One region of the Streptomyces sp. NPDC004327 genome, then DNA from elsewhere that is predicted to be linked to it. Evidence: riboswitches for the same ligand, from Rfam matches in the RefSeq annotation. Region 1 holds a riboswitch; the other holds the start of a gene.
What was found. Region 1 has a riboswitch for ZMP and ZTP ahead of ACFYU9_RS03565 (bifunctional 5,10-methylenetetrahydrofolate dehydrogenase/5,10-methenyltetrahydrofolate cyclohydrolase). Riboswitches for the same ligand answer to the same signal wherever they lie in the genome.
Positions count from the first base shown of each region.

Region 2: linked by a shared signal. The riboswitch ahead of glyA (serine hydroxymethyltransferase) and the one ahead of ACFYU9_RS03565 (bifunctional 5,10-methylenetetrahydrofolate dehydrogenase/5,10-methenyltetrahydrofolate cyclohydrolase) in region 1 are both predicted to bind ZMP and ZTP.

Region 1 is NZ_JBIAME010000001.1:839,495-846,592, forward strand. Features, by position in the region: gene ACFYU9_RS03555 (aldehyde dehydrogenase family protein) at 1-44, opposite strand, end outside; gene ACFYU9_RS03560 (GAF domain-containing protein) at 246-1,544, opposite strand; ZMP/ZTP riboswitch at 1,683-1,801, shown strand; gene ACFYU9_RS03565 (bifunctional 5,10-methylenetetrahydrofolate dehydrogenase/5,10-methenyltetrahydrofolate cyclohydrolase) at 1,830-2,684, shown strand; gene ACFYU9_RS03570 (hypothetical protein) at 2,807-3,589, shown strand; gene ACFYU9_RS03575 (SWF or SNF family helicase) at 3,718-5,061, opposite strand; gene ACFYU9_RS03580 (DEAD/DEAH box helicase) at 5,058-7,098, opposite strand, start outside.
Region 2 is NZ_JBIAME010000003.1:639,667-646,764, reverse strand. Features, by position in the region: gene ACFYU9_RS13520 (serine hydrolase domain-containing protein) at 1-183, shown strand, start outside; gene ACFYU9_RS13515 (DUF4331 family protein) at 202-1,107, opposite strand; gene ACFYU9_RS13510 (calcium-binding protein) at 1,407-2,606, shown strand; gene ACFYU9_RS13505 (hypothetical protein) at 2,792-3,595, shown strand; gene ACFYU9_RS13500 (hypothetical protein) at 3,676-3,828, shown strand; gene glyA (serine hydroxymethyltransferase) at 3,888-5,156, opposite strand; ZMP/ZTP riboswitch at 5,225-5,315, opposite strand; gene rocD (ornithine--oxo-acid transaminase) at 5,425-6,642, shown strand; gene ACFYU9_RS13485 (polysaccharide deacetylase family protein) at 6,884-7,098, shown strand, end outside.

The DNA of each region.
Region 1 (7,098 bases):
GACATGAGCGAACCCTCGGTACCGGGTGCGGCGAAACGGGTCATGGGCATGGCCTCCTCGGGGCGACGCGCAGTGCGACGTGCAGTGCGCCGTGCGATGCGACGTGCGATGCGATGTTCCGTGGGACGGGCGGGGCGGTCCGCGGTGTGACGTGCGACGCGAACCGTGGCGCGATGCGGTACCGCGTGCGCTGTCACGTGCGACGCGATCCGCGACGCCGCGGCCGTGCCGGCCCCGACCGGCCGTCAGCGGCGAGTGTGCGCCGCCGTACGTTGCAACCCCGTTGCGTCCGAGGCCAGTTCGGCGTCCAGGGCGGCGAGCCGTGCCCGTACCGCGGGGGCCTGCGCCGCCGGTACGGCCGAGGCGAGCGCCCGCCACACCGTCACGTCGTCCTCGCCCCACGCGCTGTACGCCCAGTCCGCGAGCAGCCCCGGATCGCCCCGGTCCACCAGCGCCGCCCGCAGCCGCCCGGCCAGCCGCTCCCGCAGCCGCACCACCCCCGGCGCGCACGACGACGGCAGCAGCGGACCCGCGTAACCGCCGAGCGCCGTCGACACCGCCCCCGATGCCAGCCGCCGGTCCACCACCGCGAAGTCCGCGTCCACCTCCCGCGTCAGCCGGTACGGACGGGAGGCGAGCAGCTCCGGGCCGAGCAGACCGCGCAGCCGGGACAGCTCCGCCCGCAGCGTCACCGGGGTGACCGACTCGTCCTCGTACAGCAGCGTGAGCAGCTCGTCCCCCGTCACGCCCTCCGGGCGCTGCGCCAGGAGCACCAGGATCTCGCTGTGCCGGCGGCTCAGCCGCAGCCGCCGCCCCGCCACGGACAGCAGCGCCTCGTCCCTGCCGAGCGCCGTGAGCAGCGGCCGGCCGGCCGCCGGGGCGGGGGAGACGAGCGCCAGCTGGGACTCGGCGGCCCGCGCCACAGCCTGCACGAACGCCAGGCTGTGCGGATGCGCGAGCCCGGCCCCGCCGGTGATGTCCACCGCCCCCAGCAGCCGCCCGCTGCGCGGATCGTGCACCGGCGCCGCCGCGCAGGTCCATGCCTGCACGGGCCGCCGGAAGTGCTCCGCCGCGCACACCTGCACCGGCCGGTCCAGCGCCATGGCCGTCCCCGGCGCGTTCGTCCCCGCCGCCGACTCCGACCAGCGCGCTCCGGCGACGAAGTTCATCCCGCGTGCCAGGCGCAACTTCCCCGGATGCCCCTCCACCCACAGCATCCGGCCCGCCGCGTCGCACACCGCCAGCAGATGCTCGCCGTCCCGCGCGTACGCGCCCATCAGCTCCCGGATCACCGGCATCGCCGCCGCCAGCGGATGCTCCTCCCGGTGCCCGGCCAGCTCCTCCTCGTCCAGCTCCACCCGCGCCGTGCCGTCCGGGCTCACCCGCGCCCGTGCCGAACGCCGCCAGGACTCGGCGACCAGCCGCCGGACCGGCGGAGAGTGCGGCGGGGCGGCCGGCGTGCCGCCCGCCGTGAACGCCTCGTGCGCCCGCCGCACCGCCGCTTCGTCCGTGTCCGCCCAGGTGTCGCCCCGTGTGTCGCCCACGCTCAACTCGGCCTCCCCGTCGAGGTCGTCCGCACCGTGGACGTCATCGTCGTGCCCGCGCGGCCCGCCGACAAGCGCCCGGACCGGCCCGCATATGCGGCCTGACCGGTACCCATCACCCGGACGTCACGTACAGTGGGACCGGGCCGTGACTGGCGCTTGAGGTGGATCACCACCGGGGAGCGGCCCGGCGGACGCGCGTACTCGGCTGGCCGGTGCACGTGTCCGTGTCGCAGCCGTGCGCCTGGGCGAACCACGTTCCTCGACGACGCCCAGGAGTGGCCCATGTCCACCAGCACCGCACGCCTCATGGACGGCACCGCGCTCGCCCGCCGCACGGTCGAGGAGACCGCGGCCCGCGCCGCCGAGATCACCCGCCGCACCGGCGTCACGCCCTGCCTCGCGACCGTCCTCGTCGGCGCCGACCCGGCCTCCGTCACGTACGTCAAGATGAAGCAGAACCGCTGCGCGAAGGCCGGAATCCGCTCCAAGCACGTCGAGCTGCCCGCCGAGACCACCACCGAGGAACTCGTCGCGGCGATCACCGCGCTCTCCGAGGACCCCGAGGTCCACGGCATCCTGCTCCAGCACCCGGTCGGCCCGCACATCGACGAGCGCGCCGCCTTCGAGGCCATCGCCCCGGAGAAGGACGTCGACGGCGTCACCATGGCCTCCTTCGCCGCCATGGGCTTCGGCCTCCCCGGCTTCGTCTCCTGCACCCCCGGCGGCATCATGCGGCTGCTCGACGAGTACGAGGTCGAGCTCAGCGGCAAGCGGGCCGTCGTCGTCGGCCGCAGCGCCATCCTCGGCAAGCCGGCCGGTCTGCTGCTCCTCGGCCGCGACGCCACCGTCACCTACTGCCACTCCCGCACCGCCGACCTCTCGGCCGCCGTCCGCGAGGCCGACATCCTGGTCGCCGCCGTCGGCAAGCCGCAGTTCATCAGGGGCGAGGACATCAAGCCCGGCGCCGTCGTCATCGACGCCGGCTACAACGAGGGCAACGTCGGCGACGTCGACTTCGACAGCGCCGCCGAGCGCGCCTCCCTCATCACCCCGGTCCCCGGCGGCGTCGGCCCGATGACCATCGCCGTGCTGCTCGCCCAGACCGTCGACGCGGCCGAGCGCCAGCTCGGGCTGTAGGTCTCGATGCCATGGGCCCCGGGTCTCGTCCGAGCGGCGGGATTGTCACGGTTCTGTACGGGCGGGGCCCAACTCGCCGGTATCGCTCGCCACATGGGCGCGCTCGGGTGAGGCTGATCCCCATGCTCCGCCCGCCGACGGAAACCCCGTCCCGCGACGCCCGGCCGCCCAGACGGCCGGGCGCCGTCGTCCTGCCGGTCGCCGCGCTCGCCACCATAGTGGCGCTCTCGGTGGCCCTGACCGCTCACGGCGGCGCCGCCGGGAACGGCCCGCACGGCGCGTCGCTCCCGGCCCACGACACCGCCGGGACGGGCTCCCCGGCCGACCCGGTCGCCCCGTCCGCCGGATCGACCGGCGGACATCCCTCGGCGCAGGCCGAGAGCCCCACGCCGCTGCCCATCCGAACCACCGGCCGCACGGCCGGGGGCCGGACCGAGGCCAAGGGCACCCAGGCGGCCACCGCCGGTGCCACCACCGGCAGCACCGCCGTGCCGAGCCCGTCCGGGACCACGGCCGAGCCCTCGCCCCGCCAGCGCGCCACGCCGCGCCCGCACGCGCGCACGCCGTACGACACGCTGCGCGTCGGCGACTGCTTCGACATCGCCCGCGACGCGCCCGGCACCGTCGTCCCCCGCGGCTGCGACACGCCCCACGACGCCGAGGTCGTCGCCCGTCCCCTCCTCACCGGCGACTACGCCGACGACCGCGCGGTACGGGACACGGCCGCCGCCCTCTGCCGGCCGCTCCTGCGCGCCAAGGCCGCCGATCAGCCGCTCGGCACCCGCTGGACCACCTTCGTCCAGTACCCGTACCGCACCAGCTACCTGCTCGGCGAGGACAGGATCGCCTGCAGCCTGGCCACGCCGTCGGGCACGGGCAGGAAGCTGACGACACACCTGCAGTGAGGGCGGGTGCGCGCGGGCGCATGGGCACGTCTCGGGGCGTACGGGCTGCGCGGGGGCGCAACTGTGGCCGTACGGCCCACGCGGGGGCGCCTGTGGCCGTACGGGCTGCGCCGGCGCGCCGCCCGCCGCTAGCTTTCCGCCCCCTCGGTCACGCCCGCCAGCGCCGCCGCCGGGTCGTGCTCCGCAGGACCCGCCGGGGCCCAGTGGCCGGACTCCTCGCGGTACGGCCACCAGCGGCCGTCCTCACCGAGTCGCAGCTGGAGTCCCGCGCCGAGAAGGGTCCAGCGGGCCGGCCCGGACGGGTGGAGCTCGGGGCGGTCGGCGGGATCCCAGGCTTCCAGGAGCCGGCTCCCGGCCCGGCGCAGGGCCTCGGGGTCCGGGGCCCACTCCTCCTCCAGGACCGCGAGACCGGCCGGGCCGCCGAGGCGCCAGGCGCGCACCGCGAGGTCGAGACCCGTCCGGGTGCGGCCCGATCCGGTGGCCAGCCGGGCCGCGATCCACGGCGCGGGGGAGCCCGCCGCCAGCCGCACCGCGTCCTGGTCCGGCGTCAGCGGCGGGTCGGCGAGCGAGACGGCACCGGAGAGCAGCCGGTGCGCCCGGGCCGCCGCGTCCGCAGCCAGGAACTCCAGCGCCGCCGGGTCCAGGCCCGGCTCCGGACCGGTCTCCGTGTCGAGCGAGGGCGGTTCGCCCGGCGCGCCGGCCGGGACCGGCGGCGCCGGCAGCGGCGGCAGGATGCCGCCCGCCGCGAACGCCTCCGCCGCCGACACGCCCGGACCGCCCGCCACGCCCGACCCACTCGCCACGCCGGAGCGTCCGCCCCGGGCCTCGTCGGATTCCGCCGTGGCCAGCGCCGCGCTGCGCTCCTGCAACGCCTCGATCAGCGCCCGCTCGCCGCGCCCCCGCATCAGCAGCAACACGAACGGGTCCTCGTCGAGCAGCCGCGCCACCTCGTAGCAGAGCGCCGCCGTGTGCGGGCAGTGGTCCCAGGCGTCGCAGCCGCACTCGGGCTCCAGGTCGCCGATGCCCGGCAGCAGTTCGAGCCCGGCCGCCGCCGCGTCCTCCACCAGGTGCGGCGGCATCTCGTGGTCCAGCAGGGCCGCGATGTGCCCCGCGCTGGCCACCGCCAGGTCGACGAGCCGGTCCCACTGCGCCTCGGAGAGCTCCTGGAGCAGCACGTCACCGCGGTACGCCGCGCCGTCCGGGTCCCGCACCACGGCCGTGATCCGGCCCGGCCGCACCGAGACCGCGCCCACCGCCCCGGCCCGGGCGTGTCGCCGCCCCGCCTTCAGCTGCCGGCCGTCGAGCGCCGTGTCCTCCAGCGCCTTGAGCCACGCCCGTCCCCACCAGGTGCGGGCGAAGGCGCCGCCCTGAACGCGCGGCAGCGCCGCGAAGGTCCGCGTCTCGTCCCCGTCCGCGCCGTACTCCCCGCCGTCCCCGGACCCGTCCCCGGCCCCGTCTCCGTACCCGCTCATCGTCCGTCCTCCCCGCGCAGCCGCACCAGTTCCGACAGCTCCGCGTCCGTCAGCTCCGTCAGGGCCGCCTCACCCGAGGCGAGCACCGAGTCGGCCAGCGCACGCTTGCGCTCCAGCATCCGCGCGATCCGGTCCTCGATCGTGCCCTCGGCGATCAGCCGGTGGACCTGCACCGGCTGGGTCTGCCCGATCCGGTACGCCCGGTCGGTGGCCTGCGCCTCCACGGCCGGGTTCCACCAGCGGTCGTAGTGCACGACGTGGCCGGCCCGGGTGAGGTTGAGGCCGGTGCCCGCCGCCTTCAGGGACAGCAGGAAGACCGGCACCTCGCCGTTCTGGAAGCGGGCGACCATCGCCTCCCGCTCGGCGACCGGCGTGCCGCCGTGCAGGAACTGCGTCGGCACGCCGCGCGCCGCCAGATGCGCCTCCAACAGCCGCGCCATCCGCACGTACTGCGTGAAGACCAGCACGCTCGCGTCCTCGGCGAGGATCGTGTCGAGGAGTTCGTCGAGCAGCTCCAGCTTCCCCGAGCGCCCCGCGATCCGGTCCCCGGAGCCGCCCGGCCGACCCTCCTTCGGGCCCTCTCGCGGGTCCTCCTTCAGATACTGCGCCGGGTGGTTGCAGATCTGCTTGAGGCCCGTGAGCAGCTTGACCACCAGACCGCGCCGCTCCATCCCGTCCGCCTCGGCGATCGCCGCCAGGGTCTCGCGCACCACCGCCTCGTACAGGCCCGCCTGTTCCTTCGTGAGCGGCACGGTCCGGTCGGTCTCCGTCTTCGGCGGCAGCTCGGGCGCGATGCCCGGGTCCGACTTGCGGCGCCGCAGCAGGAACGGCCGCACGAGCGCGGCGAGTCGCGCCGCCGCGCCCGGGTCGGTGCCGCCCTCGACGGCGGTGGCGTACCGCGTACGGAACGCGCCGAGGCCGCCGAGCAGCCCCGGGGTCGTCCAGTCGAGGATCGCCCACAGCTCGGAGAGGTTGTTCTCGACCGGTGTGCCCGACAGCGCCACCCGCGCCTTCGCGCCGATGGTGCGCAGCGCGCGGGCCGTCGCCGAGTACGGGTTCTTGACGTGCTGCGCCTCGTCGGCGACGACCAGACCCCACGCCTTGGCGCCGAGCCGGGGCGCGTCGAGCCGCATCGTGCCGTACGTGGTGAGCACGAACTCGCCGTCGGCGAGCCCCTCCAGGGAGCGCGACGCGCCGTGGAAGCGGCGCACGGGCGTGCCGGGCGCGAACTTCTCGATCTCGCGCTGCCAGTTGCCCATGAGCGAGGTCGGGCAGACCACGAGCGTCGGACCGGCCGCCGCCGGGTCGGTCTGCCGGTGCAGGTGCAGTGCGATCAGGGTGATGGTCTTGCCGAGGCCCATGTCGTCGGCGAGGCAGCCGCCGAGGCCGAGCGAGGTCATCCGGTGCAGCCAGCCGAGGCCGCGCAGCTGGTAGTCGCGCAGCGTCGCGGCGAGCGCGGCGGGCTGGGCGATGTCCCGTTCGCCGCCCTCCGGGTCGGCGAGCCGCGCCCGCAGCCGCTCCACCCAGCCGGTGGCCTGGACCTCGACCTGCCGGCCGTCGACCTCGGTGGTGCCGGTGAGCACGGCGCCGAGCGCGTCGACCGGGGTCAGCTTGCGGTCCTGCTGCGCCCGGGCGCGCCGCACCTCGTCTGGATCGACCACCACCCACTGGTCGCGCAGCCGCACCAGCGGCCGGCCGGCCTCGGCGAGCCGGTCGAGTTCCTCGCGGGTCAGCTCCTCGTCGCCGATCGCGAAACGCCAGTGGAAGGCGAGCAGGGCGTCGGCGGAGAGGAACGAGGGCAGCGCGTCGCCCCGGCCGTCGGCACCGATACCGGAGCCGCCCGGCGTGACCGACGTGCTCGGCCCGTCCTGCTCGTCCGGCGGGCCGATCACGGCCCGCGCCGTGAGCCGGAGCGCCAGGTCGCGCGGCCAGTGCACCCGTACGCCGGTGGCGGCGAGCGCGCGAGCGGCCGGCCCGAGCAGCTCCGCGACCTCCTCGTCGGCCAGTTCCATCGCGTCGGGCACCGCCGCCGAGAGC
Region 2 (7,098 bases), on a different contig from region 1:
GGCCGGCCCGAGACGGGCGGCGAGCCCACCGCCTTCGGCCACAACGGCAGCGGCGGCAGCACCGCCTTCGCGGATCCGAAGCGCGGCCTCGCGTTCGCCTTCACCCGCAGCCGGCTGAGCGCGGGCGACTCCTCCGCGGCGGACCTCGCGGCGCTGGTCCGCGAGGCCGTCGACGCGAGCTGAGAGACCTGGTGGGGCGGGTCAGCCGGCGGACACCGGATGCGGCGTGCCGAGGTAGGGGAAACCGGGGAGCAGGTCGGTGTGCGGGCCGATGTGGTCGGTCGGGACCTTGCCGTCGGTGAGCATGGACAGCCGGGCCGAGGTGACGTCGTCGGTGAGCGAGCGCCCGTTGGGGTAGGCGGCGGGGCGGCGGCGGTCGAAGCGCAGGACGTCCGGCAGGACGGTGCGCAGCGCCGCCTCCGCCGCCTGCGGACTGTAGCCGCCGAAGTGCTCGAGCACCGCGGTCCACGGCTCCCGGTAGGTGTCCCAGTCGTCGGCCGGCTCGCCCGCGTTGTAGGCGTCCTTGACGTCCTCGGCGTTGAAGTAGGCGGTGAGGGACGGGTGGGCGCCCCGGTCGACGGACGTCAGCTGCCCGTTCTGCCGCAGGCTCACCCGGCCCCACACGCCGATCTCCGGACCTGCGCCGAGCTCGCTGCTCGGCATCTCAAGGACCAGCCCGAAGACGTTCTTGCCGGCCCCCCAGTCGACCCCGGTCCACTGGAACTTCTGCACGATGCCGTCCAGGTCGGCGAAGAACGGATCGCTGCGCATCCCGGCGAAGAACCGGTACGCACCGGACTCCACCGGGTGCGGCTCGGCCCCGAAGCTGACCGGCACGTCGGTGAAGATCTCCTCACCCGCGGCGTCGTGCGCCCGCGCCTCGTCCCCGGTGGCCCGGTGAACGGTGACGGTCTGCCGACCGTCCTGCGGCGGCGCGAACACGAAGCTGTACGCAACGTCGGCCCGCTGGTCGCCGTCGGTGTCGACGTTGATGCGGTACACCGCGTCCGGGTGGAACGCCTGGCCGCCGGTCGGGGCGATCGGATTGACGTTCATGATCAGAACGGTCCGGTCGCCGTCCACGGTGAAGGCGAACAGGTCGGTCATGTCGAGCCGGCGTCATTCATGGGCGAGCGCAGGTTCGGACCGCTGAGGTGATGAGACATGCCCCCAATCTCGGCGAGCCCCGGACCCCCGGCATCTTGAGCGAGGCGAACGGGTTCCCCGGCCCGGGGCTTGGTACAGGGCGAGGAGCTCAGTGCGGGTGCCACAGTCCGAAGCCGAGAAGCGCTACGCCCGCCGGGGCGTTCGAGGGACGGCATGCGGCAAACGGCCTCATGCGCGTCCGAAGCGCCATGCCGTGAGGCAGACCTCCTTCTGCCACTCCTCGGACCTGGAGGTCTTGCATGGCTCGGTTCGTCATGGCCGGCATCGTGTCGGCGGCGCTGATCACGACGGGGGTTCCGGCGACCGCCGCGGTTGCCGCCCCGCCCACCTGTTTCGGCATTCCCGCGACTCTCACCGGCGCGGGCACCCTCACCGGCACGCCGGGCCGCGACGTCATCGTCGGATCCCCGGGGGCCGACGTCGTCGACGGTCGCGGTGGCGACGACCTCATCTGCGGCCTCGGCGGCGACGACCGCCTGATCGGCGGCCTCGGCAACGACCGGATCGACGGCGGGACGGGCGACGACGCGATCCGCGGTGACGTGTCGGTCGAGAGCGGAGACGCCAAGGGCGGGGGCAACGACGTCTTGTACGGCGGCGCCGGCGACGACGACATGGTCGGTGACTCACACAGCGACAGCGGCAACGCCGAGGGAGGCGGCAACGACGTCATGTACGGCGGCGGCGGCGACGACTTCATGGTCGGCGACTCGGAGACCGACGCCGACGGCGACGCCAAGGGCGGGGGCAACGACGTCATGTACGGCGGCGCCGGCGACGACGTGCACATCACCGGGGACAGCGTCGCCCTGGGCGGCAATGCCGAGGGCGGCGGCCGGGACCACCTGGAAGGTGGCACCGGCGACGACGGCCTGCTCGGCGACTCGGCCGCGCCCTTCCAGGGGTTCGGCACCGGCGCGGGCGACGACGTGCTCCTCTCCGGGCCAGGCGTCCTCGAAAGCATCGTCGGGGACAGCGAAGGCATCGCCGGGGCCCGTGGAGCCGGCGGCGACGACATCATCGACCTCGGCACCGACGGCGGCATCTTCGCCATCGGCGACCACAACATCGGCGATCCCCAGGGCGGGCAGGCGACCGGCGCGGGCGACGACCGGATCACCGGCGGAACGGCGGACGACTACCTCTTCGGCGACAGCTCGGTCGGCGACGCCTCGCGGACGTCCGCGGGCAAGGACGTGATCGACGGACGCGGCGGCGACGACCACCTCTTCGGCGACAACGTGAACTTCGACGGCGACGCGACCGTCGGCACGGCCGGCGGCCGGGACGACATCCGCGGCGGCACCGGCGACGACGCCATCTTCGCGGGCCCCGCCGACGACCTCCTGGACGGCGGCGCCCACACCGACTCCTGCGACGGCGAAGCCGGCAACCACGACGTCGCGGTGCGCTGCGAGTCCGTCACCAACGTTCCCTGACCCGTGCCTCGGCGCGGCGACGCGGCGTCGCCGCGTGCCGGGGCCTTGCGAGCCGTCCTGCCGCATACGACCCTTCGTACGGAGTACGGGGGACCCGCGCTCCGGCGCGGCACCCATGTTCGTCCGGTGGGCCCGGTTCACACTGCGCAGACCGGGCCCACCCCCTCCACGTACGGGAGTTCCCCATGCCGCGCACGAACCGCGTCGCCCGTCTCACCCTGCACGCCGCCGCCACGTCCGTCGTCATGACAGCGTCACTGGCGGCCTCCCCGGCCCAGGCGGCCGCAGATCCCCTGCCCTCGCACTGGTGCTTCGTCAACGGGGTCGAGGCCCCGCCCGGAAACGTGTACGGCACGACGGGCAACGACACGATCCTCTGCGAGAACGACGTCGTCAACGTGATCATCTACGGCGGCGGCGGCGCCGACAACATCCGCGTCAAGGGCCTGGTCATCGACTCCCAGGTGCTCGGCGGCGACGGCGACGACATCATCCAGGTCAACAACCTCTACCCGCGCAACGGCGATTCGTCGGTCCGCGGCGGCGCCGGCGACGACACGATCACCACCGCGCTGGTCGTCGGAACGGCGGAGCACGGCGCGACGGTCTACGGGGACCACGGCAACGACACCATCACGACGGGCAGCGTGATGGGCCAGCCGGGCGAATACGAGCGCGGCGGCGGCCAGGTCCTCGGCAACGACGACGACGACGTCATCCGCACCAGCCGAGTAGACCTCGGCGGCCGGGTACTCGGCGGCAGCGGGAACGACACCATCGAGCCGAAGTCCGTCGGCGACGAGTCGTCCGGAGTCATCATGGGCGGCCCCGGCAACGACACGATCCGCGGCCAGAATGACACCCAGCTGGTGATCGGGCCGGGATACGCCCAGGTCGACGGCGGGCTGGGCATCAACAAGTGCAAGGTCAAGCACTTCTCGACCGGCGACAGGGTGCGCAGCACGGTCGCCAACTGCGTCATCTCCTGACCAGGGAAGGTCGTTCATTCCGACGAGCTTCCGCGTCTCGGACGTCCGCGACGCGGAGGCCCACGACCCGCTACACCGTCGTGGGCAACCACCTCGCCCAACACCGCGAGCTGTCACTGCTCGCGAAGGGCCTGGCCGTCTACGTCCAGTCGCTGCCCCCAGGCGTGTCCGTCGGCATCAAGTCGATCGCGGCTCTGCACCCGGAGAGCGAGTTGCGCATCGACGCCGCGTAGCTGCCTGGGCGCGACGCGATTTCCGCGGCGGGGGCCTCGGACCCCCGCCGCGACCGCCGTCACACCGGCAGGCCCGGGGCCGGGAACGCGGCCATCAGTTCGGCGACCTCGGCGCGGATGACGGCCAGGGCCTCCTCGTCGCCCTTGCCGGCGGCGGCGACGCCCCGGTCGATCCAGTCGGCGACCTGCGGCATGTGCGCGACGCCGAGGCCGCGGGAGGTGAGCGACGGGGTGCCGATGCGGATGCCGGACGGGTCGAAGGGCTTGCGCGGGTCGTACGGGACGGTGTTGTAGTTGACGACGATGCCGGCCCGGTCGAGCGCCTTGGCCGCCACCTTGCCCGGGACCTCCTTGGGCGTGAGGTCCATGAGGATCAGGTGGTTGTCGGTGCCGCCGGAGACCAGCTCGAAGCCGCGGGCGAGCAGCGCGTCGGCGAGGGCCCGGGCGTTGGCGACGACCGCGTGGGCGTAGTCGCGGAAGGACGGCTGGGCCGCCTCGTGCAGGGCGACGGCGATGGCGGCGGTCGTCTGGTTGTGCGGGCCGCCCTGGAGGCCGGGGAAGACGGCCTTGTCGAGGGCCTTGGCGTGCTCCTCGCGGCACATCAGCATCGCGCCGCGCGGACCGCGCAGGGTCTTGTGCGTGGTCGTGGAGACGACGTCCACGTGCGGTACGGGAGACGGGTGGGCGCCGCCCGCGATCAGGCCGGCGATGTGGGCGACGTCGGCGACGAGCACGGCGCCGGCCTCGCGGGCGATCTCGCCGAACGCGGCGAAGTCGATCGTGCGGGGCAGCGCCGTGCCGCCGCAGAAGATCACCTTCGGCCGCTCGGCGAGGGCCAGGTCCCGGACCTCGTCGAAGTCGATGAGCCCGGTGTCCTTCCGTACGCCGTACTGCACGCCCCGGAACCAGGTGCCGGTCGCGGAGACGCCCCAGCCGTGCGTGAGGTGGCCGCCCATCGGCAGCGCCATGCCCATCACGGTGTCGCCGGGCTGCGCGAAGGCCAGGTAGACGGCGAGGTTGGCCGGGGAGCCGGAGTACGGCTGGACGTTGGCGTGGTCGACGCCGAAGAGGGCCCGGGCGCGGGAGATCGCGAGGCTCTCGACCCGGTCGATGTTCTGCTGGCCCTCGTAGTAGCGGCGGCCCGGGTAGCCCTCGCTGTACTTGTTCTGCAGCACGGTCCCGGAGGCTTCGAGGACGGCGGCGGAGACGTAGTTCTCGCTGGGGATCAGGCGCAGCGTCTCGGCCTGCAGCCGCTCCTCGGCCCCGACGAGCACGGCGAGCTCGGGGTCGGTCGCGCTCAGCGCCGGGTGGTGGGCGGGAAGGTTCATGGCGTTCCTCCGCGAATGGGCCCCGGTGCGGGTGCCGGGCGGCACCCCACGGGACTTGGTCAGGTGTCCCGTGATGCCCAGGCGGGCGGCATCTCGTGTGCTCTGCCGCGCACGGCTCCCCCGGGGTTCGGTCCCCGTACGCCAGTCGCCGTGCGTGTTTCCAGACTATCGGGCGCGCCGTCACGGCAGGTTTCCCCGTCCGGCATACGAGCGACGATAAGAACAGGGAACCACACCCGCCCCTGGCCGCAGGACGAACGGAGATCCCGTGTCGAGCACGTCGAAGACGCAAGGCGAGATCGCTGCCGCGGACGCGCACAGCGCCCACAACTACCACCCCCTGCCCGTGGTCGTCGCCTCCGCCGAAGGCGCCTGGATGACCGATGTCGAGGGGCGCCGCTACCTCGACATGCTCGCCGGGTACTCGGCGCTCAACTTCGGGCACGGCAACCGGCGCCTGATCGACGCCGCCCGTGCCCAGCTGGAGCGGGTGACGCTGACGTCGCGCGCGTTCCACCACGACCGCTTCGGGGAGTTCTGCGCGCGCCTGGCCGAGCTGTGCGGCAAGGAGGCGGTGCTGCCGATGAACACGGGCGCGGAGGCCGTGGAGACGGCGGTGAAGACGGCCCGCAAGTGGGGGTACGAGGTGAAGGGCGTGCCGGACGGGCACGCGAAGATCGTCGTGGCCGCGAACAACTTCCACGGCCGGACGACGACGATCGTCAGCTTCTCCACGGACCACGAGGCCCGTGACCACTTCGGCCCGTACACGCCGGGCTTCGAGATCGTGCCGTACGGCGACCTGACCGCGATGGAGGCGGCCGTCACCGAGAACACGGTGGCCGTGCTCCTGGAGCCGATCCAGGGCGAGGCCGGGGTCCTGGTCCCGCCGGCCGGCTATCTGCGCGGGGTACGGGAGCTGACGACCCGCCGGAACGTGCTGTTCATGGCGGACGAGATCCAGTCGGGCCTGGGCCGCACCGGCCGGACGTTCGCGTGCGAGCACGAGGACGTGGTGCCGGACGTCTACATCCTGGGCAAGGCCCTCGGCGGCGGCGTCGTGCCGGTGTCGGCGGTGGTCGCGGACCGGGACGTCCTCGGGGTGTTCCGGCCGGGCGAGCACGGTTCGACCTTCGGCGGCAACCCGCTGGCCTGCGCGGTGGCCCTGGAGGTCATCGCGATGCTGCGCACGGGCGAGTACCAGCAGCGCGCGGCCGAGCTCGGCGAGCACCTGCACGCCGAGCTGGGCCTGCTCGTCGGCGGCGGCGCGGTGGAGGCGGTGCGCGGCCGCGGCCTATGGGCGGGCGTGGACATCGCACCCGCGAAGGGCACCGGCCGGGAGATCTCGGAGAAGCTGATGGCCCGGGGCGTGCTGGTGAAGGACACGCACGGCTCGACGATCCGGATCGCGCCGCCGCTGGTGATCTCGAAGGAGGACCTGGACTGGGGCCTGGAGCAGCTGCGGGCGGTGCTCTCGGCGGACTGACGGCCTGCGGGGCCGGTGGCCTGCGGGTCCGACGGCTTGGGGGGCCGGTGGCCTGGGGGCGCTACGGCTCGCGCGTCCCACGGTCCGCGGACCCTGGGGTCCGCCGGCTCCACGTTCCGCGGGCCCCACGGTCCGCGGAAACGGATGGCGGCGGTCCACCCCACGGTGGACCGCCGGCGTCCGTTTCGCCGTCAACTGGCCCCATTGACACCCCAGTTGGTCTAGGCCAATGATGGCCGCCATGCCGAGACCCCGTCCGCGCCGCGCCCTGCGCCGCACGCTCGCCGCACTCGTCCCCGTCGCCCTCCTGGGCGCACTGGCCGCGCCCGCCCAGGCCGCGCCGGCCGCCGCCTGGCCCGAGCCCGTGCCCGTCGTGAACCACGTCGGGACGACCGACCCGGTCGTCTTCATCACCATCGACGACGGCTGGAACCACGACCCGGCCGCCGCGAAACT